2 regions of the Stenotrophomonas sp. 116085_Sma genome follow, and region 1 is predicted to be linked to the other one. Evidence: riboswitches for the same ligand, from Rfam matches in the RefSeq annotation. Region 1 holds a riboswitch; the other holds the start of a gene.

Region 1 (14,495 bases):
TGACATCGCCTTGGCCCTGCGCGCCCGCGTCGACCTGCCGGCGGAGACCCGTTACCGCCTGGTCGGCGTAGGGCTCGGCGGCTTCCGCGAGAAGGAGCCGGTGGTGCAGGGGGAATTGTTCGAGCACACCCAGACCGATCGTTCCTGATCTGTCATCCACGCACGCCGTGGAACTACGTGTCGACCAAGGTCGACACCCACCAGGAGCAGGTCATTCCATCCAGACAGGTTGCGGAGACATGCCATCCAGACAGATCGCAGAGAACCGTCGAAGGCGGGGTGGGTCCGGTTGCGGGGGTGTCCGCGGCATGGATGCCGCGGCCAAGCCCCCAGGGATGGGTTTACGGCGTCCCCCGCAACCGGACCCACCTCGCCATCCCACGGATAGCCAGCTGTTGCTGTTGCTTCGGCTGTTGCCGTTGCATTGAGCAGGTGCAGGGCAGCAGCCCTGCAAAAGACCCCCCTACCTCATGGCCACTGCATCTCGCCCTTGGCCACCTTCGCACTCAACTCCAGCGACTCCACGCCCGCCAGCGTCGGGTAACGCGCCTGCATCGCCTTTGCCAGCGCCGCACTGTCCCTGGCCTTGGCCACCTCGGCATCGAACGCGCGGATGTAGTCCGCCGTGAACGCCAGCGCGCTCGCATCCAGCGCCGCACCCGGTGCGTAATGCCCCGGCACCACCACCTTCGGCTTCAGTGCCTGCAGGCGTTGCAGCGTCTGCAGCCAGTCGGTGTGCGACTTCGGCGTCTGCGTATCGGCCATCCACACGTGTTCGCCGGCCACCACTGGAATGCCACCGACGATCGCGCGCAGCGACGGCACCCACAGCACCGTGCGGTCCGGGGTCGGGCCATCCAGCCCGATCAGCGGCAGGCGCTGGCCTTCCAGCTGCAGGGCATCACCATCCAGCACCTGCGGCACCACGATGCGTGCCGGCACGTCGGCACCCATCTTCGGGCCCCAGTAGGCCAGCTTGCCGGCCTGGGTCTGCTGGATGTGGGCAACAGTCTGCGCGGTGGCGACGATGCGCGCCTTCGGGAACGCATCCTGCAGCGTGGCCAGGCCGAAGTAGTAGTCCGGATCGCCGTGGCTGATGTAGATCGTGGTCAGCTGCTTGCCGCTGGCGCGGATCAGCTCGACCAGCTTGCGCGCGCCGCTGGCGCCGAACTGCGCATCGACCAGGATCGCGTCGTGGCGGCCTTCGATCAGTACCGAGGACACCGAGAACAGCGCCTGCGGGCCGGGATGGAAGGTCTGCAGGTGCAGCTGGGATTTGGTTGCCGTGGCCGGTGCCGGGGTGGCCGATGCGGCCATCAGCGGAGCACTGGTGAAACTGGCGGCCAACGCGAGGGGAAGCAGCAGGGCAGCGGTGCGCATGGGAAATTCCTTGTGTCGGATGCGGAGTCGAGCGTGGGCTATGCCGGGCGTCCTTGCCCGGCCCCCTACGGGCCGTCGCAAGCGACGTTGGCAACGGCTCCTGCCGTTGCCTTCGGCTCCACAGGTAGGTAGCGCCGGGCCATGCCCGGCGGACGGCATGATCAATACGCTGCCGTGATGATCTGCTTCGGGTACTGGTGCGCTTCCAGCTCGGCCACGAACGCCGCGCCGTAGTCGGCGTAGCTGATGCGGCTGTGGCCGCTGGCGTCGGCCAGGAAGGCCTTGGGCTGCACGCGGTACTGGCCGCGCTCTTCGCCCGGGCCGATTTCGGCGGCCGGCGAGAAGAAGGTCCAGTCCAGGTCGTCCACCGCCTGCAGGCGATTGAAGGCTTCACGATGGGCCAGCGCGTACGGCTTGTAGGCCTCCGGGAAGTTGGGGGTATCGACCAGCTGCACGCCCGGCGCGACTTCCAGGCTGCCAGCGCCACCCACCACCACCAGGCGCGGTACACCGGCCTTGCGCGCGGCGGCGGACAGCTGCGCGGCCACTTCGCCGACGCGGCCGATGTCATCGCCCGGACGCGGGCCGTAGGCACTGGCCAGCACGTCGTGGCCGGCGATGGCGGCGACCAGCGCGTCCGGGTCGTCCAGCGAGGCGATCACCGGATGGGCACCGGCCAGTTCGACCGGAAGGTCCTGCGCGCTGCGCACGATGACGGTGAGTTCGTGGCCGTTGGCCAGCGCGTGGCGGGCGATCTGGCGGCCGATGTTGCCGGTGGAACCAACGAGGGCGATCTTCATGGCAGGACTCCGTGGGGCGGTGTGGGGGGGAATGGGGCCACTCTAGGCCGCTGCAGTCGCTCGAAAAACAGCGTATAACGCGCTTGTTTGTTGCATGGATCGAGCATATGGACCGATTAACCGCCATGACCGTGTTCGTCGAGGTGGCCGAGCGCGGCAGCCTCACCGCCGCCGCCGAGGTGCTGGACATGTCGCGGGCGATGGTCACCCGCTACCTGGCAGAGGTCGAGGGCTGGCTGGGCGCGCGCCTGCTGCACCGGACCACGCGTCGGGTCAGCCTGACCGGCCCCGGCGAGGCGGCGCTGGCGCGCTTCCGGCAGATGCTGGCCATCGGCGAGGCGCTGCAGGGCGAACTGGCCAGCGACGATCCCGAGCCGCACGGCACGCTGCGGGTGACCGCCAGCGTGTCGTTCGGGCAGGCCCACCTGGCGCGGGCGGTGGCAGGTTTCGTCGCACGCCACCCGGCGGCGCGCATCGAACTGCTGCTGGTCGACCGCATGGTGAACCTGGTGGAAGAGCGCGTGGACCTGGCCGTGCGCATCGCCCGCCAGATCGACCCCAGCCTGATTGCGCGACGAATGGCCACCTGTCGCTCGGTGCTGTGCGCGACGCCGTCCTACCTGCAGGCACGCGGTACGCCCACCGCACCGGAACACCTGGCCGCGCACAACTGCCTGACCCATCACTACGTGGGCAAGAGCCTGTGGCAGCTGCACCGCGATGGCCGTTCACTGTCGGTGGTGGTGGGCGGCAACATCAGCGCCAACGAGGCCTCGCTGTTGCTGGAAGCAGTGCGTGCCGGTGCCGGCATCGCCATGCTGCCGACCTACCAGGTGGCGCCGCTGCTGCGCAGTGGCGAGCTGATCGAGTTGTTGCCCGAGTTCAGCCTGGACGAACTCGGCATTCATGCCGTGTACGCGTCGCGGCGCCAGCAGCCCGCTATCATGCGGCGATTCCTGGACTACCTGGCCGAGTGTTTCGCCAGCCCGGCCTTCCAGGATCTGGATTGGCGCCCACCGGGCAAGGAGAACACATGAACCATGGACAGGCCTTGATCGACCACAACCGTGCTGCCTGGGACCGCCAGGCCAGCGAAGTGCGCGAATGGTCGCGCCCGGTGGAAAGCTCAACGATTGCCGCCGCGCGCGATGGCCGCTGGCAGGTGCACCTGACCCCGCGCGCGCTGCCGCTGGACTGGCTGGGTGATGTGCGCGGCCGCCGCATCCTCTGCCTGGCCTCGGGCGGTGGCCAGCAGGCCCCGGTGCTGGCGGCGGCCGGTGCGGAGGTGACCGTGTTCGACCTGTCCGATGGCCAGCTCGAGCAGGACCGCAGGGTCGCGGCGCGTGATGGGCTGCAGCTGCGCACGGTGCAGGGTGACATGCGCGATCTGCACGCCTTCGCCAACGACAGCTTCGACGTGGTGTTCCACCCGATCTCCAACCTGTACGTACCCGACGTGCGCCCGGTGTGGACCGAATGCCGCCGCGTGCTGGCGCGCGATGGCATGTTGATGGCCAGCTTCTACAACCCGGTGCTGTTCGTCGGTGCACGTGATCCGCAGCTGGATGCACAGGGTTTGATCCGGCCGCAGTACGCCATTCCCTATTCGGACCTGGAAGACCTGCCCGCCGCAGAGCGTGAGGCGAAACTCGCCCGCGGGGATGCCCTGACCTTTGGCCACAGCCTGACCGAACTGATCGGCGGGCAGCTGGATGCAGGCTTCGTGATTGATCGGTTCATGGAAGACTGGCAGCCGACGCCGCGCTTCCTGATCGACCGTTACCTGCCCACCTTTCTGGCCACCCGCGCACGCAGGATCGGCTGAGGCGGATCCCGGGGAAAAGCGCGGCGTACAATGGACGGCCCCACGTTGTACAGGCGTCGTCCCTTGTCGTATCCCTATCCGCTGGTCGTATTCGATCTCGATGGCACGCTGGTCGACAGCGCAGCTGACATCGCCGAAGCGCTGAACCGCACGCTGGAAGCCATCGGCATGGCACGCGTGCCGGAAGCCACCGTGCTGGGCTGGATCGGCGACGGTGTGCGCCGCCTGGTCGAACAGGCGGTGCAGGCCGCTGGCCGCGAGGTGGACCTGGCCGAGGTGATGCCGGTGTTCATGGTGCACTACCGTGAGTGCCTGCTGCGCAGCCCGCGCCTGTTCGATGGCGTGGGCGAAGCGCTGGCGCAACTGCGTGCGCGCAACGTGCCGCTGGCGATCTGCACCAACAAGCCCGAAGCACTGGTGCCGCCGCTGCTGCGGCACCTGGGTATCGGTGATGTATTCGCGCTGGTACTGGGGGGGGATTCGCTGCCGCAGCGCAAGCCCAGCGGTGAGCCACTGCGGCACATCGCCGCGCACTTCGGGCTGCCGGTGGAGTCCTGCCTGATGGTGGGCGATTCGTTGACCGATTACCGCGCCGCCGAAGACGCCGGCATGCCGATCGCACTGGTGCGCTACGGCTATCCGCGCGGCCTGGACCTGGCCACCGCGCATGCGGTGGCGGTGATCGATGACCTGCGTGAACTGCCGGGATTGGCCGCCGGCGTCCCGGTGTAGAGCCGAGCCCATGCTCGGCTGCTTTGCTGCCTGAGCCGAGCATGGGCTCGGCTCTACAGAGAAGCGCAGGGCAATGCCCGGCGCCTCCTTTCACTTCGGCTGGTAACGCACGCTCAACTGGTACTCACGGCCCGGCTGGTTGAACCACGCCACCGTCTCATACCTGCGGTCGAACACGTTGGCGGCACGCGCCAGCAGCGACCACGACGGCGTCAGCGCGTACTCGGCACGCAGATCCAGGGTGCCGTAGCCGCCGACCTTCACCGAGTTGCTGGCGTTGTCATAGCGCTTGCCGGCACCTTGCACGGTCAGGCCGGCGCGGAGGTTGCCGAAGCGGCGGTCGATGTCCAGGCGCGCGGTCTGCTGCGCGCGGCGAGGCAGCCAGTTGTCGAACTGGGTGCTGCCGCCGGTGCGGTTGCGCGGGTCGGTGTAGCTCAGCTGTGCGTTGATATCGAAGCCGGCCAGCAGCACGCCACCGGTCAGTTCGGCACCGCGGATGCGGGCCTTCTCCACCTGCTGCATCTTCATCGTGAGCGCATCGTAGGTGATCAGATCATCGATGCGGGTTTCATACACGTCCAGGCCCCAATGCCAGCCCTGGCCCTGCTGCGAAACACCCAGGTTGGCACTCTTGGACTTCTCCGGTTTCAACGTCGGCACGCCGCTCCACGGGTCGTACAGATCGCTGAAGGTCGGTGCCTTGAACGCGGTGCCGTAGCTGGCATTGACGCGCAGGCCATGGCCCAGTTCCATCGCCCAGCCAACGCTGCCGGTGGCGTGGTTGCCGAACTGCTGGTTGTCGTCGTTGCGCGCGCTGGCCTGCAGCTGGTGGCGGCCGAAGCGGCCCTGGTACTGCACGAATACGCCGGTGTTGCGGCGGCTGTCGACGAGGTAACCCGCGCTGCTGCCATCCAGGTTGTCTTCGCTCCAGTCCACGCCTGCGCTCAGCAGCTGGCCCTCGGCCACGCCGAAGTCGCCCTGCAGCGAGGCGCTGTCGCGGTGGGTCTGCGCGTTGCCACGCGCGCCGGAATCACCGAGGTTGTCCGACTCGTTGTCGCTGCGGCCGACGTTGGCGGTGAATGCCAGGCGCTCGGACGGGGTGTAGCGCACCTTGCCGGCCAGCACCTGCTGGCGGGTTTCCGAATAGTTGTAGTAACCGTCGTAATGGTTCTTGCCGTCGGCGCGCAGTGCGCTGCCTTCCACGTTCCACTGGTCGTTGAAGCTGTAGCCGCCGCGCAGGCTCTTGGACAGGTTGCGGTAGCCGTCGCGGTCGTGTTCGTCGGCAAAGCAGCCGGCAGTGAACACCGAGGAAGAACCGCGGCAGGCATCGATGCCATCGGAGTGCTGGTAGGCGATATCGGCGCCGAACCAGCCGCGTTCGGTGCCGCCACCGATGCCACCGCTGGCTTCACGCAGGCCGTTGCTGCCGCCGCCAAGCTGGAAATGCGGGGCGAAGTCGCCCTGGTTGCGGCGGGTGAAGATCTGGATCACGCCACCAATGGCGTCAGCGCCGTACAGGCTCGACTGCGGGCCACGCACGATTTCCACGCGCTCGATCTGCGCCAGCGGCAGGTCCTGGTACATGGCCAGGCCGAGGTCGGCGCTGTTGATGCGCACGCCATCGACCAGCACCACGGTGTGGCCCGAGTTGGTGCCGCGCAGGAACAGAGAGCTCTGCTTGCCGAGCCCGCCGGCATTGGTGAGGTTGATGCCGGCGCGGCCGCGCAGCAGTTCCTGCAGCGAGGTGGCCTGGCTGGATTCGATCTGCGCGCGATCGATCACCTGTGCCGGCGCGATGCTGTCCTGCAGGGCAATCGGGGTACGGGTGGCGGTGACCAGGATCTGGTCGAGCGCAGTGGTGTCATCGGCGGCCTGGGCCAGCGCGGGCAGGGCGGCCAGCACGGCCAGGGACAGCATTCGGGACTGCAGCTTCATGGGGGACTCCAGGTGCCACGCACGCCCGCGTGGCGAAGGGGAGGAGCCGCGAAGGCAGGCATGCGCCGACGCCGCAGCGCACGCTGCGGTCATCCAGCGCCATGCCCACCGCATCGCGACCTGAGGCTTCCGGGCCGGTCTCCGGGCTTGCCGCCGGGTGGCGCGAGGCCACCGTCCAGGCGCCTTCCCATGCCCGTGGCACAGTGGCGTTGTTGCCTGGAACTGACGTGCTTACCGTTGCGGGGGCAGCGCCGGCCTGGCGTGGAATCACGCGTCACCGGCTTCCCGTTTCAACCTGCCGGCCATGGCCGCAGGTCACCTGGAAGTGGGCGCAGTCTACGGCATCGCAGGCACTCCCGTTGCGTTACGCCTGCTCGACTGCCTCGGCCGTGCCTTTAGAATGGTTGCTCGATCCCGTGGTGCCGTTGCCGATGTCCGCCCGTTTTCCGCTGTACCTGTGTCGCCCGTCCGGGACGCACGCATGATCCTCGACCTGGTCCGCCATGCCGGCAATGGCCGTGATGAATACCTTGATGGCCGCAGCGACCCACCGCAGCTGGCCGGCCTGCCGCAGGAACTGATCGAGGCCTATGCCGCGCAGCCCTGGGAGCGGGTGATCAGCTCGCCGCGGTTGCGCGCGCTGCACACCGCCATGGCGCTGGCCACGCCGCGCGGGCTGGATGTGGAAGCGGATGAGGAATGGGAAGAGCTGGATTTCGGCGATTGGGACGGGCAGTCGCTGTTCGATCTGCCGGAGGACGCACTGGCGGCCTTCCACGCCGATCCGCATGCGTTCCCGCCGCCGAACGGCGAGAGCTGGGGACATTTCGAGCGGCGCATCGCGCGCGCGCTGGATCGCCTGCTTGATGACGATGACCCGGTGCCGACGCTGGTGGTCAGCCATGGTGGCCCGTTGCGCATGGTGCTGTCGCAGGTCTGCGGCCTGCCGATGTCGCTGTGCTGGGCCTTGCGAATCGACCACGGCACCCGCCTGCGGGTGTGGCTGGAGCGTGGCGAGGTCGGACTGGTGGGCGAGCTGCTGGAGCTGCAGCAGCCCTGATCTGCTCTTGTAGAGCCGAGCCATGCTCGGCTGCACTTCGATCAGAAAGGCCAGCCGAGCGGGGGCCCGGCTCTACAGAAGGGCGCGGCTCAATCCTCGTCCGCGCCTTGGGTCAGGCTGTCCTCAGCGTCATCATCGGCATCGAAGCGCTGCTCATGCACCGGGCCCGAGGCCGGGCCGGCTGCCTTCAGCGGATGCGCAGCGATGCGCGCTTCGTAATCCTGCACCAGTGCCTCGCGCTGTGGCTCGCTCAGCTCCTGCCAATGGCAGTCCAGCAACGCGCCTTCCAGCGAGTAAAGCAGGTTCAGGCTGGGCTTGAAGCCAGCGCGCTTGACCTTGACGAAGGCGCCGACGGCTCCGATCGCGACCAGGTCGTCGCGGCTGCGCAGGCCGACCTGGCGCAGCCACGCCGCACTTTTCGGGCCGATGTTGCGCAGCTTCGGTGCGCTCATCCCAACGCCTCGACGAACACGCGGGCGATGGCTTCCAGCCCGGCCTGATCCTCGGCGTCGAAGCGGCCGACCTTCGGGCTGTCGATGTCGAACACGCCGATCAGTTCATCACCACGCAGCAGCGGCACCACCAGTTCCGAGCGCGAGGCCGAATCGCAGGCGATATGGCCGGGGAAGGCATCGACGTCCTCCACGCGCTGGGTCACGCGCTGGCTGGCGGCGGCACCGCACACGCCCTTGTCCAGCGGGATGCGTACGCAGGCCGGCAGGCCCTGGAACGGGCCGACCACCAGTTCCTTGCCGTCGTACAGGTAGAAGCCCACCCAGTTCAGGTCGGGCAGGGCGTGGTAGACCAGTGCAGAGAGGTTGGCCGCGTTGGCGATGCGGTCGGACTCGCCGTAGACCAGGCCTCGGGCCTGTTCCAGCAGCTGGGCGTATTGTTCCGGCTTGCTGCCGGTGAGCGAGGCATTGGCGAACATGGTTGCAGTCTAGCAAGCGCGCCGGGCCGGCGATAATGCACACACTGTTGCCCTGTTGGAGCCCTTCGATGCCGTTGCCCGCCACGCTGCCGCCCGCCCTGTTCGTCACCGGCACCGATACCGGGATCGGCAAGACCGCCACCAGTACCGCCCTGCTGCATGCGTTGCGCCGGCGCGGCCTGCGCGCGGTCGGGATGAAGCCGGTGGCCAGCGGCAGTGAGGACCTGGGGCAGGGCCTGCGCAACGAGGACGCGCTGGCGCTGCAGGCGGCCAGCTGGCCGGTGCCGGACTACGCGGACCTGAACCCCTATGCGCTGCGGCAGCCGTTGGCACCGGAGCTGGCCGCTGCCGAGGATGGCGTGCAGGTGGAGTTGGCGCCGATCGTGGCTGCGTTCGAACGACTGCGTGCGCAGGCCGATGTCGTGGTGGTGGAGGGTGTTGGTGGTTGGCTGGCGCCGGTATCGGCCACGCTGGATCAGCTCGATCTGGTGCGCGCGCTGAAGTTGCCGGTGCTGCTGGTGGTGGGCATGCGGCTGGGCTGCGTGAACCACGCGCGGTTGACTGCGCAATCGCTGCAGGCCAGCGGCGTGGACTGCCTGGGCTGGATTGGCAGCCACATCGACCCGGCGATGCAACGCCAGGATGAGAACATCGCCACGCTGCGGCAGCGCCTGCCGATGCCGTCCTGGGCGCGCTTGCCGTACCTGCCGGGGGCGGATGGTCAGATCCTGAGTACGCACCTGCTCGACTGAGCTGCTTCCTGTAGAGCCGAGCCCATGCTCGGCTCAGCGGGGACCGTCAGCGAAGGGCAGCCGAGCGTAGGCTCGGCTCTACAGGAGCTGGCGCACTGCCAGTTCCCGCGCGATCGCACCCAGCCGCTCCACCGCGCCGATGAAGCGCGCATCCAGCGTCTGGCAGCACGACAACCGCAGGCAATGGCGATACCGCGCGCCACGCGAATACACCTGGCCGGGCATGAACACGATGTCCTCGTTCAATGCACGCTCGAACAGCTCGCGCGTATCCACGCCCGGCAGTTCCAGCCACAGCAGGAAACCGCCCTGCGGTTCAGTGGCGCGGGTGCCGGCCGGGAAGTGCTCGGCCACCAGTTGGCGTAGTCGTCCAACCTGTTCACGGTACAGGCGACGCATGCGATGCAGGTGGTGTTCGTAGCTGCCCGCTTCCAGATAGGCCGCCACCGCATCACCCAGCAGCTGTGGCTCGCCACCGGTGGACTGGAACTTCAGCAGCGCGATGCGTTCGGCGAAGCGACCGCCATCCAGCCAGCCGATGCGGTAATCCGGCGCCAGCGTCTTGGAGAAGCCGCCGACGACCATCACCCAGCCGTCGCGATCAAACGCCTTCAGCAGTGGCGCCGGCGGCTCGCAGAACTGCAGCTCGGCGTACACCGCATCTTCGATCAACGGCAGCTGGCGCGCGTTGACCAGCTCGGCCAGGCGCTGTTTGTCTGCGGTCTGCATGGTGCAGCCCAGCGGGTTGTGCACCGTGGGCATCACCACCAGCGCGGCCAGCGGCGTGTGCTCCAGCATCGCATCCAGCGCGTCGACGTCCAGGCCGTGCTGCGGGTGGGTGGGTAGTTCGATGGCCTGCAGGCCGAGGTTGGCCAGCAACGGGTACAGATTGAAGTAGGACGGTGCTTCGATGCCGACCGCGTCGCCGGGCTGGGTCACTGCACGCAACGCCAGCTGCAGCGCTTCCATTGCACCGTGGGTCAGCAGCAGGCGCTCGGCGTGGGTGTGCAGGCCCATGCGCGGACCACGGCGCACGATCTGCGCCAGCAGCCGCGGTGAACCATTCGGGCGCGCGTAGGTCTCCACCGTCTGTTGGCCATGGCGCAGTACCTGCGCGGTGTGCTTGGCCAGCTGCGCGCCGGGGTAGAACTGGCGACCGCGCGGGCCGGCGAAGGCCAGATCGATCACGCCCGGGCGGCGCTGCGCCTCAAGCACGCGCGCCATCAGCACCTGCTGCAGCGGTGCGGTGGGCGCCGAGGGCACATCGCGCAACGACCGTTCCGGCACCGACAGCCGTGGCGCGACCTCGAAGCCAGCCTTGGGCCGGGGAATCACCAGGCCGGCGTCTTCCAGCTGGCGGTAGGCGGCGATCACCGTGTTCAGGCTGAGCCGGCGCTGCAACGCCATCTGCCGCAGCGAGGGCAGGCGGCTGCCTACTGGAAGCCGGCCGCCGTGGATGGCCTCGGCCAGTTCATCGGACAGCCGCTGGTAGCGGGGGGGAATCATCGAGGCCTGGTCATCTGTATCCATCGAATATCCCGTCATCTGGTGCTGTACCCATGAAGATGACGAGCCTAGCATGTCGTTGTCGGCCGGGCCTGATCGGGGCACGGCCGGTACTTTCCAAGCGCACGGCTGGATGGCCGTGCGCCTTTTTTTGTGTAGAGCCGAGCCCATGCTCGGCTGCTTTTCCGCCAACAGCAGCCGAGCGTGGGCTCGGCTCTACAGAAGAGCAGCGCCAAGCACCGATCAGCCCCAGGGGAAATGCCGTCAGCGCATCGGCACCAGCACCGCATCGCGCCGGTACAGCCCCGGGAACTGCTTGCCCAGGGCGGCCAGCTTCGGCGCGTCGTAGTAGCGGATGTAGGCCGCCTGCGGGTAGTTGGTCATGTAGTTCTGGTGGTAGCTCTCGGCCGGATAGAAACGCTGGCCGCTGACCAGCTGGGTGACGATCGGTGCGCGGTAGCTGCCGGCCTGGCCGAGCTGGGCGATGTAGGCGCGGCTGGCTGCCTGCTGGCGGGCATCGTCAGTGAAGATCGCCGAACGGTACTGGCTGCCGTGGTCGGGCCCCTGGCGGTTGAGCTGGGTCGGATCGTGTACCACCGAGAAGAACACCTGCATCAGCTGCCCGTAGCTGACCTGGCGCGGGTCGTAGTCGATCTTCACCGCCTCGGCATGGCCGGTCTGGCCGCTGCTGACCCGTTCGTAGCCTGCGTTGGCAGCGCTGCCACCGATGTAGCCGGAGACCGCATTGCTCACACCCTTGACGTGCTGGAACACACCCTGCACACCCCAGAAGCAGCCACCGGCAAACACCACGCTGGCGTGGGTGGCGTCATCGCGGAAGGCGGCATCGCCGCTGGGGGCAGGCAGCGCCTTGGCCTGCGCGCTGGCGTCGACCGGTGCCGCGATGGCGCCGTGGTCAACCAGCAACACACCGGCGATGAGTGCCGCGGCCACCAATCCGGCAACGCCAGCAGCAACGCCCTGTTCAAAGGAGAGTTTCATCGTGTGCTCCCGGTTCAACCGAAGGTGAAGGCATAGGCCTGCACGCCCGCATCGAGGAATTCGATCTCGAAGCGGTGCGGGCCGACCGTGCCGCGTTGGCGCACCAGCTGGTACAAACGGTGCTCGTTGACCACGCCGCTGCCATCGGCGCCGACATCACTGCCGGCATCGGCAGCGGGCAGCGGCTTGCCATCCAGCAGGACGCGGAAGCGCACTGGCTTTCCTTCCTGGCCCGGCGCCAGCACCAGGTGCAGGTCGCGCGCATGGAACTGGAAGGCGATGCGGCCACCGGCCTGCTGTAGTTGCGCAGCCTCGTCGGTAACGGTCCAGCGTCCGGACAGGCCCCACTGGTTCAACGCCAGGGTGGCCGGCAATGTGTAGTCGAACGCGGTGTCGCCGCGTTGCCCACCGGGTGAAGCGAACTGCTCGGCACGGGCGTGGCCGAGGTAGGTTTCCGGCGAGCGCAGATTGCCCATGTCGGCCTGCACGGCCACGCCCTGCAGGTCCGCGGCGGCGGGATCGACTGGCGGCGGCAGATTGGTCTGGCCGGCCTCTGTCAGCAGGCGGCGGATCACCTGTTCCGAGCGTGCGTAGTTGCCTTCGCCGAACTGGTGGCCGCGGATGTTGCCCTGCGCATCAACGAAGTACTGCGCCGGCCAGTAGCGGTTGTTGAACGCGCGCCAGATCGTGTACTGGTTGTCGAGCGCCACCGGGTACTCGACCTTCAGCTGCTGCACCGCCTTCATGACGTTGCGCGGGTCACGCTCGAAGGCGAACTCGGGCGTATGCACGCCGATCACCACCAGCCCGTGGTCGCGGTAGCGGCGTTCCCATTCGTGCACGAACGGCATCGCGCGCAGGCAGTTGATGCAGGAGTACGTCCAGAAATCGACCAGCACCACCTTGCCGCGCAGTTGCTGGGCCGTCAGCGGCGGACTGTTGAGCCAGCCTGTGGCACCGTCCAGCGCGGGCAGGGTGCCTTCGACCGGTAGCGGTGCATCGGCACCCGCATCGGGACCCGCCATCATCATCATCGGCGATGCTGCCGGCTGCGCACCAGGAACGGCATCCAGCAGGCCCTGTTCGATGCGCGCGGTGCTGACCGTGGACAGGCGGGTCAGCAGGCCGGTATCCCAGCCAAGCCCGATCGCCACCACCGCCAGCAGCGCGGCCACGCCCAGCACCTTGCGCAGTACGTCGCCGAGGCCAAGCCGCGCCTGCAGCGCGCGGAACACGCGGCCACCCACCCATACCGCCAGCGCCAGCGCGGTGATGGCGCCCAGCGCGTAGGCCAGCAGCAGCGTGCTGGTGCCGACGCTGGCGCCGTGCAGCGCGGCACCGGTCAGCACCAGGCCGAGGATGGGCCCGGCGCAGGGTGCCCACAGCAGGCCAGTGGCGATGCCGATCAGCAGCGAGGTCCATGCGCCGCCATGACCTGCGGCATCGGCGGCATCTGCACGCGCGCTCAGCCGCGCACCCACGCGCTGGAACGGCGCCAGCAGATGGTCGGCCAGCCGCGGCCACAGCAATGCCAGCGCGAACAGCGCCATCAGCAGCAAGGCGATCCAGCGTCCGATCTGGTTGGCCTGTGCCACCCATTGGCTGCCCACCGCGGCCAGGCTGGCGACCACGGTGAAGGTGATTGCCATGCCCAGCAGCAGCGGCAGCGTGCTACGCAGGAAGGGGCGGTCGGCACGTGCGAACACGAACGGTAGTACCGGCAGGATGCACGGGCTGAGCAGGGTCAGCGCGCCCCCCAGATAGGCAAGCAGCAACAGCAGCATGGTCAGGCTCCGGAAGTGGTGGAAGAACCGACCGGCACGCGCCAGCCGTCAGCGGTGCCCTCTCCGGCACCGGGAACGAACACCATGGCCGCACCGTTCATGCAGTAGCGCAGCCCGGTCGGGCGCGGGCCGTCGTTGAACACGTGGCCGAGATGGCCGCCGCAGCGGCGGCAGTGCACTTCCACCCGCAGCATGCCGAAGGTGACGTCGCGGTCTTCGCCGATGGCGTTGTGCAGCGGCGCCCAGAAGCTGGGCCAGCCGGTGCCGCTCTCGAACTTGGTGGAGGAGGAGAACAGGGGCAGCGCACAGCCGGCGCAGGCAAACGTGCCCTGCCGGTGCTCCTTGTTGAGCGGGCTGCTGTACGGGCGCTCGGTGGCCTGCTGGCGCAGCACCGCGTACTGCGCCGGGGTCAGGCGCTGGCGCCAGTCGGCATCGCTGTGCATGACCTCGAACTGTCGTGCCGGACGTGCTTCAGCGGCGGCTGGGGCGGCACGGCTGCAGGCCCCCAGGCCGAGCAGGCCGGCGGCGGTGGCAACACCGCCCAAGCCCAGCAGGTGGCGGCGGGTGAGGGACATGGCGGACTCCGGGATGGGGCGACGGGGCCATGCTGCGCCCGCCCGGGTCAACGAATCCTCACGCAGGATTCAATTTTTCGTGAGGTATCGACGGCCGTCCCGCGCCACAATGCGGGCAGCCTCCCCACTGGCCCCGAGCTGCCGATGTCCACCAAACGCGTGCTGATCGTTGAAGACGACGCCCACATCGCCGACCTGCTGCGCATGCACCTG
Region 2 (14,495 bases), 280 kb from region 1:
TGCACTTCGCGGATGCGGCGCTCGTGCAGCCAGCCGGCCAGGCCGGTCGCCGGGCGCTCGCCATCGGGACCGTGGTTCTCGCGGAAGGCGCTGTACGAGTCCACCTGTTGGCGCGTGCCCTTGCGCAGGATCAGATCAGCCACAGTCCAGTCCACGCCCGGATGCAGCGCGGCGCCGTCGCTGCCCTGCACGCAATGGTCGGGCCACAGGGTCTGTGGCTGTGCGTGCAGCAGGATGGTCTCAAACGGACGCTTGCCGGGGTGCTGGCTGGCAAATGAGGCGTGATCGGCGGGGTGCCAGTCCTGGGTGGCCACCACCGTGCGATAGCGGCGCTGCGCCAGCAGCCCTGCAATGGGTGCCACCAGGGCATCGCCCTGGTCGCAGGCCAGCGCGCCACCGGGCATGAAGTCCGGCTGCAGGTCGATCACCAGCAGGGCGACGTCGGCGGGCAGGGCGGTCATGGCAGATCCACTACAACGCAAAGGGGCGACCAGCGTGGCCGCCCCGGCGGCACAGGTCAATCGCCCTGCGGCGTCCCAGCGTCCTGCCCGTAGTACAGCAGGCCGATCTTGATCCGTTCGCGGCCGTTCTCGCGGCGATGGCGGTTGGCATCGCGCAGCGAATACACGCAGCCGCAGTACTCCTGCTGGTAGAACTGCTCGCGCTTGCTGATCTCGATCATGCGGCTGGCGCCGCCGCCCTTGCGCCAGTTGTAGTCCCAGTACTGCAGGCCTTCATAGCGCGACGCGGCACGGATGCCGCAGTCGTTGATCTGCGCCATGTTCTTCCAGCGCGAGATGCCCAGCGAAGAACTGATGGTGTCGTAACCGTGTTCGTGCGCGTACAGGGCGGTGCGCTCGAAACGCATGTCGAAGCACATCGTGCAGCGGATGCCGCGCTCGGGTTCGTTCTCCATGCCGCGCGCACGGCTGAACCAGTTGTCGGTGTCGTAGTCGCAGTCGATGAACGGAATGCCGTGCTTCTCGGCGAAGCGGATGTTCTCCTGCTTGCGCAGCTCGTATTCCTTCACCGGGTGGATGTTGGGGTTGTAGAAGAAGATCGCGTAGTCGATCCCGGAGGCGGTGATCGCCTCCATCACTTCGCCGGAGCAGGGTGCGCAGCACGAATGCAGCAGCAGGCGCTTGCCGTCGGCGGGCAGGGTCAGGGCGGGGCGTTGGAACTCGGTCATCGTCGGGTGCGTCAGGGCGTGGAAGTGGGCTGGCCGGATACCGTGAACAGGACGCGCGCGGCCACACCGCCTGCGCGCGCAGGACGACGACGGCCCCGGCACCCTCCCCGCGGAGAGTCCAGGTCGAATCAGGGGACGGTCGTGTCCCCCGGCCGGGGCCGGTATTCGGGCTGATGGACACGGGCCGCAGCCCACCTACTCCCTGCCGCTTCCCAGGCGTGAGCCCAGTGCTGTTGGCAGGATTCGTTTCCATTCACCGCTGCGGGGCAGCTCCGGAATGGGCGCGTGAGGCGCCTTCACCGGATTCCCGTTTAAATCCCTCCCCGCGCGTGAACGCCTGGAGGGATACCTTCGGCGCGCCCACGGTGGACGGGTTGCTGGCCAGGGTCAAGGGGGCAGAGCCCGTTGCGCTGCAACGGGATCCGACCCCGGGCGGGACGTACCTTCAACGTCCCACCGCAGCCCGCGCGCGGATGTCGTCCAGCCGCTGGTCGTGCAGCAGGTGCCCGTTCTCCCACACGGTCACCATCGCGTCCTCGAAGCCGACCGGCAGGGTGTCGTCGCCGTTGGCCGGCAGTGGCACCGTATGCAGGCTGCCGTCACCCAGGCGGCGCAGCAGGCGCATGCGGCCACGCTTGCTGGTCTTGCCGGCATCGGTGACCGGATCCTTGTATACATCGACCCACTCACCGTCGACCCGTGCCGCCGAGCATTTCAGCGCGAACTTCTGCGTGTCGCGGTCCAGTCGCTGCAGCAGGGCGCCGCCCATGCCGAAGGCTATGTTGTCGGCGGCGTAGCCATCGTAGGTGATGCGTTGCAGGATGGCGCGGATCATATCCGGGTTGATGCCATCGCCCTGGATCACCCGCACGTGGTTGAGCACGCGATAGCCCTTGCCGTTGATCACGTGGCCGAACGCTTCATCCAGCCGGCGCAGACTTTCGGCCACCACCTCCACCGGGTCGCCCGAGTCGGGACGGATGACCAGGGTGGCGCCCGAGGCGATCACTGCATCGCGCAGGGTGGTACCCCAGTGCTCGCTGATCGCGCGGTAGATGTCATAGCTGTCCGACACGACCGCCACGATCGCACCGGGCTTGCCGAACTGGCGCAGCATGTTGCGGTAGGCGTCCACTTCACGCTCGCGGCCCCAGCTGGTGATGGTGCTGTGCTCGGCGGCGGGAATCGAATAGCCGGCCATCGGCGCGTGATAGTGCGCGCGGGCCAGGCACAGGGCCGATACGGTATCGGTGCCGAGGAAGTTGACCAGGTGCGCGGCACCGCCCAGCGCGGCCGATTCCAGGCTCGATACACCGCGCGCGCCGAAGTCGTGCAGCTTGAACGGCAGCTGCCCCTGCGGATCGTCGCTGGTCTGCTGCAGGAACGCGGCAATCGTCTGCCGTGCGTGCCAGCTGATGGTGGCCACGGTGACCGGATACCACACCCGCAGCAGCAGCGTTTCCAGGTACGACGGCACCCAGAACGCGGCCGGATCGGTCGACTCGATCGTCATCAGTGCCTGGTGGGTGGGCACCACGCTGCCCTCGGGCACGGCACGGATGCGTACCGGCAGGTGGCCGCCAAGCCGGTCGACGATATCGCGCCAGCCGGTCTCGTTGAACGGTTCGCCATGCGCGGCGAACACCGCAGCAGCGTCGTCGATGTCGGCGTGGGTGACCGGCCGTGCCAGTGCGTCCTTGAGGATCGCCTGCAGGCCGAAGAACACCGTGCGATCGTGCAGGCCGCCACGCGATTCGACGTAGAAGAACGTGGCATCGGTACCCGGGGGGTACTGCAGCCAGTGGCTGGCCTTGTAGCTGTCGGTGTTGAGGAGAAGATTATCGAGGTAGTGCATGACGGAAGCTCCTTCGCGTCGGGTGGCACCGGCGGTCTATCCGCCAGTGGGGAGGCCGGGCCTGTCAGCCGCGGCCGAGGAAATACTCCAGGATGTGCAGGTGGTCTTCGAACAGCTGCGGGCCCATGTCCAGGGCTTCACTTACCGGTACCCAGCGCGCCTTGTCGGCGTCATCGCCGCCGCGCACCGGCGGCAGCTCGCCGGCGGGGAATTCGAAGTGGAAACCGTGGGTGATGGTGCGGCCGCGCTGGCTGCGGTCGGGGTGGTCGAAGACCTGCTGGCCCTTCAGTGACCCCTTCAGCACCGGCAGCGGGATCTTCAGCCGGGTTTCCTCGCGCAGTTCGCGCAGGCAGCTGTCGAGCAGGCTCTGTTCCTGGCCGACGAAACCGCCGGGCAATGCCCACAGCCCCTTGCCGGGTTCCGAGCGGCGGCGCACCAGCAGCACGTGGCCCGAATGCACCACCACCGCATCGGTGGTGACGAAGGTCGGCGCGTAGGGCGCATCCTTCCAGGCGGCCTTGTACTGCTCGATGAAGCGGTACTCGGCCACCAGCTGGGCATAGGCCGGCGCGCTCTTGCGGAACGCTTCGAGCATGTCGAAGACCGGCGCCGGCACATTGCCACGCAGCATCAGCAATGCACCGTGGAAGTCCACGTCGCCGGCCTCGAACAGGTAACGCCGCAGTTCGGTGGCCGACAGCGTGGCGGTGTGCTGCACGTCCACCAGCGGCCACTGCGGGAACTCGCGCAGGTAGTAGCTGGACGCATCCTTGTCCATGCCGATCAGGCCGACTCTGGCATCGGCCGCGGCGCCGTCGTTGCGCAGGGCCTCGGCCACCTGGCGCTGCACGTTGGCGATCCACTGGGCTTCGTTGTACAGGTGGTCACGCAGCGGGCGGATCAGCAGGCGGTCGCCATGGCCGTCGAGGGCGGCTTGGATCATCACGGCACGTTCGGCCACGGTCCAGGGATTGCGGAGGCTGCGGGGGGTATCGGCAGAGCCGACCAGGAAGATCAGCTTGCGGGCCCGGCTCAGGGCCAGGCGCGCAACGGCGGCGTGGCCGTTGTGAAAGGGCTCGAAACGCCCGATGAAGACGAGATAGTCGAATTCCATGAGAATCCCTCATGTCGTTGTGGCAGCCGCAGGTCTGTCCCTTGGCTTGCTGCAGATGCTACGCCGATGGCGGGGCGGGTCAAGCCTGCAGGCATGCCATCGGCTGAACGCCGCAGATTCCTGCTCGGACTGCGGTGGTGTTCTCAGGCCCTGAGAAGCCTCTGCGCCATACTGGCACCCACGCGGCGGACGGCATGCTCGGGGGCAAGACAGTGGCAGACAAGTACTGCGATCTGGTCATGAAAGGCGGCATCACCAGCGGCATCGTGTACCCCAATGCGGTACTGGCGCTGGCGCGCGAGTATCGATTCAAGAGCATCGGCGGCACTTCGGCCGGCGCCATCGCTGCGGCGGTGGCGGCTGCGGCGGCCTGCGGTGATCGCCGCCAGCAGGCCGGTGAGCACTTGCCCGGCGATGCCGGCTATGGTGGGTTGTCGGCGGTATCGGCGCAGCTGTCGCGGCGCGGCTTTATCTACAGCCTGTTCCAGCCGGCGCGCGGCGCACGCGCGGCCTATCGGCTGCTGGTGGTGCTGACCGGCAATGCCAGCCTGCCGCACAAATTGCTGTGCCTGGCCGTTGCCGTGTTCGAGATCGCACCGCTGGAAGTGCTGGTGTCGCTGGCGCTGTTGCTCGGCCTGGGCTGGTGGGGCGGTGGTTGGAGCGGCGTGGCGGCCACGCTGCTGCCGTCGCTGCTGTGTGCGTATGGTGCGGGTGTGGCCGGTGCCGCGCTGCGTGTGGCACGCGTGGCGCGACGCAATCTGCTGGGCCTATGCAGTGGACTCGGCCGCGATGCACGCACGCCGGCACTGACCGAGTGGCTGCACGAATGCCTGCAGCAGTTGTCCGGCAAGCCGCTGGATGCACCGCTCACCTTCGCCGACCTGCACGACGCGCCGCGCTATGCCGGCGAGCCGGACAGCCCGCATGCGATCAGCCTGCAGATGATCACCACCTGCGTGTCGCACAACGAGCCGCGTACGCTGCCGCTGGGCGGCGCGCAGTTCTGGTTCCTGCGCGAGGAATTCGAGCAGCTGTTCCCGGCCAGCGTGGTGCAGTGGCTGGTGAAGCAGGCTGGCCCGCCGCTGGAGGTGGAGGGGCGCCAGTATTATCACCTGCCGCCGGGCCCGCAGCTGCCGGTGCTGGTGGCCACGCGCATGAGCCTGAGCTTCCCGCTGCTGATCAGCGCCGTGCCGCTGCACGAACCTTCGCGCCGCGAGCGTCGCTGCGATCCGACTGCGCCAGCGGCCGACCCCGAGCACAACGTGGCCGACAGCATGGAAGGGCTGACCAGTGCCGGGCAGGCCTGCGGCCCGGTGATCACCGCGTTCCGCATCTGCTGGTTCTCCGATGGCGGCATCAGCAGCAACTTCCCGATTCATCTGTTCGATGCCGCGTTGCCGCGCTGGCCGACCTTCGCCATCAATCTGGTCTACCCGCAGCACGCCGAAGAGGTGAACCAGGGCAGCAGTGGCCGCCAGGCGCTGGAACACGCCGTGTTCCTGCCCACCGAAAACCGGCATGGCTGGCAGCGCACCTACCAGTCGATCGCCACGCCGTTGGCGGCTGCGGAACTGGGGCGTTTTCTGTTCGCGGTGGTGGCAACCATGCAGAACTGGCGTGATCTGCTGCAGGCGCGCGCGCCGGGCTACCGCGACCGCATCGTGCACGTCAGCCTGCAGGGCGACGAAGGCGGCATGAACCTGGACATGCCACAGGAGGTGCTCACCCGCATCGCCGACAAGGGCAGCCTGGCCGGTGCGCGCTTCTGTTCGTTCTCGTTCGAGAACCACTACTGGATCCGCTGGCGCAACCTGGCCTCGGCCTACCAGCGCTACACGCTGGAAGTGGCGCGTACCGACGACCCGGCGCAGCAGGTGCTGGCCTACCGCGCGGCCTATTCGATGGTCGCCCGGGGTGAACCGGCACCGCCGTCGTACAAGCTGGGCTCGGACGACAAGCGTCGCGGCTCGCAGCAGCTGTGGGCGCAGATGGTCGAGCAGGGCCGCACCTGGGAAGACCTTGGCCCGGACCTGACCGACGGCGCACCACGCCCGCTGCCGCAGATGAAGGTGACGCCGATCTACTGACCGGGTAGCAGATCCACGCCATGCGTGGATGGAACCCCGTTGAAGTCGAGCATTTCGAACATTCATCGAAGAGCATCCACGCGTGGCGTGGATCAAGCGTGTCGACCAAGGTCGACACCTACCCACAGCAGCAAAGGATGCCGTTTTGACAGCTCGCGGAGATCTGTCGAAGGCGGGGTGGGTCCGGTGGCGGGGGTGTCCGCGGCATGGATGCCGCGGCCAAGCCCCCAAGGACGGGTCTACGGCGTCCCCCGCCACCGGACCCACCCCGCCATCCCACGGAAAGCCCGCTGTTGCTTTTGCTGTTGCCTTGGATTGAAGCAGGTGCAGGGCGCAGTCCTGCCGAACCAACCCTACCGCCCCGGCAACTGCGCGAACGCACGCTGCATGCAGTCCTCGCGCGGGCACACCCGGCAACCCGGCCCGATCGACACCGAATTGCCCGGGCTCTGCACATCCAACCCCAGCGAATACACCAGCCGCTCGGCGTGCTGCAGGTCGCAACCCAGCGCCACGGCGAAGGTCTTGCGCGGCTGGCCGTGGCCGACCGGTCCGCTGCTGACCTGCCGCGCCAGCCAGAAATGGCGGCGGCCATCGGGCATGCGCGCGGTCTGGGTGAGGATGCGCCCGGGCTGGTTGAATGCCTCGTAGACGATCCACAGCGGGCACGAACCACCTACCTGCGAGAAATGGAAATCGGTGGCCGAGTGGCGCTTGGACACATTGCCGGCGCGGTCCACGCGGATGAAGAAGAACGGCAGGCCGGGCGCACTGCGCCGTGCCAGCGTGCTCAGCCGGTGGCAGACCGCTTCGAAGCCGACGCCGAACTGGTGCGCCAGCAGTTCGATGTCGTAGTTGCAGGCCTCGGCGGCGCGCAGGAAGCGCATGTACGGCATCACCAGCGCACCAGCGAAGTAGTTGGACAGACCGATACGCGCCTGCGCGATGCGGGCGTCATCGGTGAATCCAGCACGTGCCACCACTGCATCGATCTGCGGCAGGTAGCCGTGCAGGGCCAGCTCGGCGGCCATCTGGAACGCCTGCTGGCCTGGCTCCAGGTAGTCCGGCAGCCACAAACGGCGCGTGCCGGCGTCGTACTGGCGCTTCTCGCGCCCCGCCTGCAGCGCGGCCACTTCCACCAGCACGCCATGGCGGTCGGCCAGCAGCTGGCGCAGGCGTGGCGCCACGTGCCCGGGCGACAACCCCCACTCGGCGAACAGGCGCTCGGCCAGTTCGTCCAGCTCGGGGATGTGGTTGTGCATGCGGTTGAAGAACTCGCGCACCTGGTCACCGGCAGGCAGGGTGCTGCCGGCACCCGGCTCGCCCAGCTGGAATTCCAGGGCGGCGGCATGTTCGCGCAGGGCCAGGTGGCGGCGGTGCAGGTCCAGCAGGGCGCGGCTGACCTGCGGCAGGTTGCCGGCCAGTGCGCGCAGTTCGGTCGCGCTCACCTCCGCCAGGCCCAGGTCGCGCAAAGTCTCGCCCAGCGCCTCCTGCAGTGCGGCGGGCTCATCTTCGTCGAACAACGAGGAAACGTCGCCCAGCACCTCACCCAGCTTTTTCTGCACCGCCGGCGTCAGCGGGCGCTTGTTGCGCTCGATCTGGTTCAGGTAACTGGCCGACAGCCCCAGCGCCCGCGCCAGATCAGCCTGGCTGTAGCCACGCTGCTCGCGCAGCCGCAGCAGGCGCAGGCCAAGTTGTCGTTGGGTGGCTGAATAATTCACAGAATTAACATGAATCGTCTGGCGTGTTGGCCAGATTAAGCGGATTCAGCCCGGAAATCGAGGTGGGTGCTGTGAATAATGCCAAGCATCTTTCGAGCCCGTGGGATTGTCGTCATGACTGTTGCAGCGCCCCGTATCCGCATGCTGATCGATGGCCAGTTCATCGAATCGGCCACCTCCCACTGGCAGGACGTGATCAATCCGGCCACCCAGGACGTGCTGGCCAAGGTGCCGTTCGCCACCACCGGCGAAGTGGACGCCGCCGTCGCCGCCGCCAAGGAAGCCTTCAAGACCTGGCGCAAGACCCCGATCGGCACCCGCGCGCGCATCTTCCTGAAGTACCAGCAGCTGATCCGCGAGAACATGAGCGAGCTGGCCCACATCCTCACCGCCGAGCAGGGCAAGACCCTGCCGGACGCCGAAGGCGATGTGTTCCGCGGCCTGGAAGTGGTCGAGCATGCCGCTGCCATCGGCAACCTGCAGCTGGGCGAGCTGGCCAACAACGTGGCCAATGGCGTGGATACCTACACGATCATGCAGCCGCTGGGCGTGTGCGCCGGCATCACCCCGTTCAACTTCCCGGCGATGATCCCGCTGTGGATGTTCCCGATGGCGATCGCCACCGGCAACACCTTCATCCTCAAGCCGTCCGAACAGGATCCGATGGTCACCATGCGCCTGGTCGAACTGGCGCTGGAAGCCGGCATTCCGAAGGGCGTGCTGAACGTCGTCCACGGTGGCGAGGAAGTGGTCAACGCGATCTGCGATCACCCGGACATCAAGGCCGTGTCGTTCGTCGGTTCCACCCGCGTCGGCACCCACGTCTACAACCGCGCCTCGCTGGCCGGCAAGCGCGTGCAGTGCATGATGGGCGCCAAGAACCACGCCGTGGTGCTGCCGGACGCCAACAAGGAACAGACCCTCAACGCGATGGTCGGTGCTGCTTTCGGTGCCGCTGGCCAGCGTTGCATGGCCGCCTCCACCCTGGTGCTGGTCGGTGAAGCACGCAACTGGGTGCAGGACCTGGTGGCCAAGGCCAAGACCCTGAAGGTCAGCGGCGGCACCGTCGCCGGTACCGATGTCGGCCCGGTCATTTCCTGCAGCGCCCGCGAGCGCGTGGAAGGCCTGATCGCCTCGGGCGTGGAGCAGGGCGCCCAGCTGGTGCTCGACGGCCGCAAGCCGCAGGTCGATGGCTTCGAGAAGGGTAACTTCGTCGGCCCGACCATCTTTGCCGGTGTCACCACCGACATGCGCATCTACCAGGAAGAAATCTTCGGGCCGGTGCTGGTCATCCTCGAAGCAGAGACGCTGGAAGACGCCATCGCGATGGTCAACAGCAACCCGAACGGCAACGGCACCGCGCTGTTCACCCAGTCCGGCGCGGCCGCCCGCAAGTTCCAGGAAGACATCGACGTCGGCCAGGTCGGCATCAACGTGCCCATCCCGGTGCCGGTGCCGCTGTTCTCGTTCACCGGTTCGCGCGCCTCCAAGCTGGGCGACCTGGGCCCGTACGGCAAGCAGGTGGTGCTGTTCTACACCCAGACCAAGACGGTCACCGCGCGCTGGTTCGATGACGAGACGCTCAGCCACGGCGTCAACACCACGATCAGCCTGAAGTAACGGCAGGAGCAGCCATGAGCCACTCGATGACGACGGAACTGGAAGAAGCGCAGCAGGCGTACCGCGAGGCCGCGCGCGACTTCGCACAGGCCGAACTGGCACCGCACGCCGCGCGATGGGATGCGGAGGGCATCTTTCCGCGCGAGGCGATCGCCAAGGCCGGTGAACTGGGCTTCTGCGGTCTGTACATGGACCCGGAAGTGGGCGGCAGCGGCCTGAGCCGACTGGACGCCGCCGTCGTCATCGAGGAGCTCGCCAACGTCGATCCGTCGACCGCGGCCTACATCAGCATCCACAACATGGCCTCGTGGATGGTGTCCAAGTGGGGCCAGCCGGCACTGCGCGATGCGTGGGGCACCGACCTGTCCTCGGGCATCAAGCTGGCCTCGTACTGCCTGACCGAGCCGGGTGCCGGTTCCGATGCGGCCTCGCTGAAGACCACGGCGGTGCGCGATGGTGATCACTTCGTGCTGAACGGCTCCAAGGCCTTCATTTCCGGCGCTGGTGCCACCGAGCTGCTGGTGGTGATGGCGCGTACCGGCGGTGTCGGTGCAGGTGGCGTCAGCGCCATTGCAGTGCCGTCGGACCTGCCGGGCATCAGCTTCGGCCGCAAGGAAGAGAAGATGGGCTGGAACAGCCAGCCCACCCGTGGCATCACCTTCGAAAACGTCCGCGTGCCGGTTAGCCACCTTCTGGGAGAGGAAGGTGGCGGCTTCAAGCTGGCGATGAAGGGGCTGGACGGCGGCCGCATCAACATCGCCGCCTGCTCGCTGGGTGCCGCGCAGGGCGCGCTGGATGCCGCACGTCGCTACATGGGCGAGCGCCGCCAGTTCGGCAAGGCGCTGGCCGAGTTCCAGGCACTGCAGTTCAAGCTGGCCGACATGGTCACGCAGCTGGTGGCCGCGCGGCAGATGGTGCATACCGCTGCACGCAAGCTCGATGCCGGTGCCACCGATGCCAACGTGTGGTGCGCGATGGCCAAGCGTTTCGCCACCGATGCCGGCTTCAACATCTGCAACGAAGCCCTGCAGATCCACGGTGGCTACGGCTACATCCGCGAATATCCGATCGAGCGCCTGCTGCGCGACAGCCGCGTGCACCAGATCCTGGAAGGCACCAACGAGATCATGCGGGTGATCGTTGCCCGTCACCTGCTCAACACCGAAGAGGAACTGCGATGAAGGATTGGCGTACCCAGGAGCACGTGGGCCTGAAGGTCGAGGCCGACGGCCACACCGCCGTGGTCACCCTGCACAACCCGCCGGCGCACACCTGGACCGTGCACAGCCTGTCAGCGCTGCGCGACCTGGTCGGCGCGCTCAACGCAGACCGCGACATCTACGCGCTGGTGATCACCGGCGACGGTGAGAAGTTCTTCTCTGCCGGTGCCGACCTCAACCAGTTCGCCTCCGGTGACAAGGCCGCTGCACGTGAAGCCGCGCGCCGTTTCGGTGAAGCCTTCGAAGCGCTGTCCGGTTTCCGTGGTGTGTCGATCGCCGCGATCAACGGCTACGCCATGGGCGGTGGCCTGGAATGCGCGCTGGCCTGCGACCTGCGCATCATCGAAGACCACGCCCAGGTCGCGCTGCCGGAGGCCACCGTCGGCCTGTTGCCGTGCGCCGGTGGCACCCAGAACCTGCCGCGCCTGGTGGGCGAGGGATGGGCCAAGCGCATGATCCTGCTGGGCGAGCGCATCAACGCCGAGACCGCACTGCGCATTGGCTTGGCCGAAGAAAAGGTTGGCAAGGGCGAATCCAAGGCACTGGCGCTGGAATGGGCGAAGAAGGCCGGCAAGCAGAGCCCGACCAGCATCGCCGCCTGCAAGACCCTGGTGCAGTCCACCCGCACCGGCACCCACGCCTCGGCGCTGGTGGCCGAGCGCGAAGCCTTCGTCGACCTGTTCGACACCGCCGACCAGGTCGAGGGCGTGACTGCCTTCCTGGAAAAGCGCACCGCGCAGTGGAAGAACGCATGAGCACCGACACCGCTGCCGACGACGCACCGGTGCTGTTCGAAGAGCGCGTGGCCGGCAACGGCACCCGCATCGGCATCGCCACGCTCAACGCGCCGCGTACGCTCAATGGTTTCTCGCTGCCGATGGCGCACCTGCTGCTGAAGCAGTTGAACGCCTGGGCCGACGACGGCGGCATCGCCATGGTGGTGCTGCAGGGTGCTGGCGAAAAGGCGTTCTGCGCCGGCGGCGACCTGCACAGCCTGTACCAGAGCATGGTCGCCTTCCGCGAGGCCGGCCGCAGCGACATCCGCGAGAACGACTACGCGGCCGAGTTCTTCGACGTCGAATACCGCGTCGATTACCTCATCCACACCTACGCCAAGCCGATCCTGTGCTGGGGCCACGGCATCGTGATGGGCGGCGGCATCGGCCTGATGTCCGGCGCCAGCCATCGCGTGGTCAGCGAGCGCTCCAAGCTGGCCTTCCCGGAAATCACCGTCGGCCTGTTCCCCGATGTCGGTGGCAGCTGGCTGCTGCCGCGCGTGCCCGGCAAGGGCGGCCTGTTCCTGGCCCTGACCGGCGCCCTGCTCAACCCGGGTGATGCCATCTATGCCGGCCTGGCCGATGTGCACGTGGCTGAAGAACGCCGCAGCGCAGTGTTCGATGCGCTGCTGCAGGTGGCCTGGTCGGGCGATGCCGCACACAACCACGAACGCCTCAGCCATCTGCTGCAGTCTCACGCCAGCGATGCCGCCACCGGTCCGCTGCTGGCCAATGCCGCGCAGGTCGACGGGCTGTGCGAGGGCGATGACCTTGCCGCCATCATCGATCGCATCAGTGGCCTGCAGACCGACGATGCCTGGCTGCAGGCGGCACAGAAGACCCTCGCTGCTGGTGCGCCGGGCTCGGCGCGGCTGGCCTTTGAACTGCAGCGCCGCAGCGCCGGCCAGGATCTGGCCAGTGTCTATCGTCTGGAGTACATCACCGCGCTGCATTGCGCCGCCCACGGCGATTTCGCCGAAGGCATCCGCGCGCTGCTGATCGACAAGGACCGCAACCCGCAGTGGAACCCGGCCAGCCTGGCCGAGGCCGACACCGCGTGGGCCGATACGTTCTTCGCTTCGCCCTGGGCCGATGCCGCGCATCCGCTGGCCGACCTGGGCACCCCCGTCGCTGAAAGGAGCCTGGCATGAGCCGCATTGCATTCATTGGGTTGGGCAACATGGGTGGCCCGATGGCCGCCAATCTGGTCAAGAACGGCCACACCGTGCGCGTGTTCGATCTGGTCCCGGCCGCAGTGCAGGCCGCCGTCGACGCCGGTGCCAGCGCGGCCGCGTCGGCACGCGAAACCCTGGCCGATGCCGAAGTGGTGATCTCGATGCTGCCGGCCAGCCGCCACGTCGAAGGCGTGTACCTGGGCGACGACGGCATTCTCGCCGCGATTCCCGCCGGTGCACTGGTCATCGACTGCAGCACCATCGCCCCGGCCAGCGCACGCAAGGTTTCTGAAGCCGCCGCCGCGCGCGGCCTGCAGATGATCGACGCGCCGGTGTCCGGCGGTACCGCCGGTGCCCAGGCCGGCACATTGACCTTCATCGTCGGTGGTGAAGAGGACGCGCTGGAACGCGCGCGCCCGGTGCTGCAGGCGATGGGCAAGAACATCTTCCACGTGGGCGCCAGCGGCGCCGGTCAGGTCGCCAAGCTGTGCAACAACATGGCACTGGGCGTGATCATGGCGGTGACCGGTGAAGCCATTGCGCTCGGCGTGGCGCACGGGCTGGACCCGAAGGTGCTGTCGCAGATGATGGCGGTCAGCACGGGCCGCAGCTGGGCCACCGAAGTGTGCAACCCGTGGCCGGGCGTGCTGGAGAATGCGCCGGCCTCGCGCGGCTACAGCGGCGGTTTCGGCAGTGACCTGATGCTGAAGGACATGGGTCTGGCGGTGGAAGCGGCGATGAGTGTCGGCGCCTCGATTCCGCTGGGCGAAGTGGCCCGCAACCTGTACTCGATGAACCACCAGGCCGGCCGCGGCAAGCTGGATTTCTCCAGCGTCGTGCAGCTCATCACGAGCGAGAAGTAACCGGTCTGCGGCGCGCCTTTCCTCCGTATGGATGGCGCCCCCCGGATTCTGTAGAGCCGAGCCCATGCTCGGCTGCTTTTCCGCCGGATGTCTCAGCGTCGGACGGATCAGCAGAGCATGGGCTCGGCGCTACGCAAGCGAATGCGTCCCCGGTCGCGTGCCGGGGCCCACCCGAGGTGGGATGGGCGGATGCCCGGTTTCGACCGGCATCCGCCCATTTTTTTTTTGGGTCGGATCCCTTTCGCAACGCGAAAAGGCTCTGACCCCTGAGATCCTGTGCTGGGGTCAGAGCCCTTTGCCGTTGGCAAAGGGATCCGACCCCGGCCGACCCCGCGTTGCATCAGGCAACGATCAACGTCACGTCGATGTTGCCGCGGGTGGCATTGGAGTACGGGCAGACGATGTGCGCCTTCTGCACCAGTTCTTCCACCTGCTCGCGCGGCACGCCCGGCACGTTGATGGTCAGCTCGGCTTCGATGCCGAAGCCGGTCGGGATCTGGCCGATGCCGACCTTGCCGGTGACGGTGGTGTCGGCCGGCAGCGCGACCTTGGCCTGGCCGGCCACGAACTTCAGCGCGCCCAGGAAGCAGGCCGAGTAGCCCGCGGCGAACAGCTGCTCCGGGTTGGTGCCCGGGCCGCCGGCGCCGCCCAGCTCGCGCGGGGTCGACAGCTGGATGTCCAGCACGTTGTCGGAGGACACGGAACGGCCTTCACGGCCGCCGGTGGAGGTGGCCTGGGCGGTGTACAGAACCTTTTCGATGGACATCGGGATGCTCCTGGTCGGTGGGTGGGTGTTGCGTTGGAGCCTACTTTGCCCGGTTTCCGCGTACGTTGGGTTGCAATGCGTACGAAAAACTTGATTGATCGTCCTGCGG

The links. Region 1 has a riboswitch for cobalamin ahead of btuB (TonB-dependent vitamin B12 receptor). Riboswitches for the same ligand answer to the same signal wherever they lie in the genome.
Region 2: linked by a shared signal. The riboswitch ahead of ACZK0Z_RS01515 (epoxyqueuosine reductase QueH) and the one ahead of btuB (TonB-dependent vitamin B12 receptor) in region 1 are both predicted to bind cobalamin.

Annotation. Positions count from the first base shown of each region.
Region 1 covers NZ_CM151057.1:622,961-637,455, forward strand. The annotation lists gene dinB (DNA polymerase IV) at 1-148, shown strand, start outside; gene ACZK0Z_RS02835 (MBL fold metallo-hydrolase) at 469-1,380, opposite strand; gene ACZK0Z_RS02840 (NAD(P)H-binding protein) at 1,542-2,180, opposite strand; gene ACZK0Z_RS02845 (LysR family transcriptional regulator) at 2,288-3,217, shown strand; gene ACZK0Z_RS02850 (class I SAM-dependent methyltransferase) at 3,214-4,005, shown strand; gene gph (phosphoglycolate phosphatase) at 4,069-4,737, shown strand; gene btuB (TonB-dependent vitamin B12 receptor) at 4,828-6,672, opposite strand; cobalamin riboswitch at 6,788-7,010, opposite strand; gene ACZK0Z_RS02865 (histidine phosphatase family protein) at 7,154-7,732, shown strand; gene ACZK0Z_RS02870 (TfoX/Sxy family protein) at 7,822-8,184, opposite strand; gene ACZK0Z_RS02875 (GAF domain-containing protein) at 8,181-8,663, opposite strand; gene bioD (dethiobiotin synthase) at 8,732-9,415, shown strand; gene ACZK0Z_RS02885 (aminotransferase class I/II-fold pyridoxal phosphate-dependent enzyme) at 9,494-10,945, opposite strand; gene msrA (peptide-methionine (S)-S-oxide reductase MsrA) at 11,186-11,923, opposite strand; gene ACZK0Z_RS02895 (redoxin family protein) at 11,938-13,707, opposite strand; gene msrB (peptide-methionine (R)-S-oxide reductase MsrB) at 13,710-14,282, opposite strand; gene ACZK0Z_RS02905 (response regulator transcription factor) at 14,427-14,495, shown strand, end outside.
Region 2 covers NZ_CM151057.1:343,556-358,050, forward strand. The annotation lists gene pncA (bifunctional nicotinamidase/pyrazinamidase) at 1-461, opposite strand, end outside; gene ACZK0Z_RS01515 (epoxyqueuosine reductase QueH) at 518-1,189, opposite strand; cobalamin riboswitch at 1,346-1,539, opposite strand; gene ACZK0Z_RS01520 (nicotinate phosphoribosyltransferase) at 1,635-3,044, opposite strand; gene ACZK0Z_RS01525 (bifunctional nicotinamide-nucleotide adenylyltransferase/Nudix hydroxylase) at 3,109-4,158, opposite strand; gene ACZK0Z_RS01530 (patatin-like phospholipase family protein) at 4,353-6,245, shown strand; gene ACZK0Z_RS01535 (helix-turn-helix domain-containing protein) at 6,599-7,966, opposite strand; gene ACZK0Z_RS01540 (CoA-acylating methylmalonate-semialdehyde dehydrogenase) at 8,081-9,586, shown strand; gene ACZK0Z_RS01545 (acyl-CoA dehydrogenase family protein) at 9,601-10,767, shown strand; gene ACZK0Z_RS01550 (enoyl-CoA hydratase) at 10,764-11,561, shown strand; gene ACZK0Z_RS01555 (enoyl-CoA hydratase/isomerase family protein) at 11,558-12,733, shown strand; gene mmsB (3-hydroxyisobutyrate dehydrogenase) at 12,730-13,620, shown strand; gene ACZK0Z_RS01565 (organic hydroperoxide resistance protein) at 13,961-14,386, opposite strand.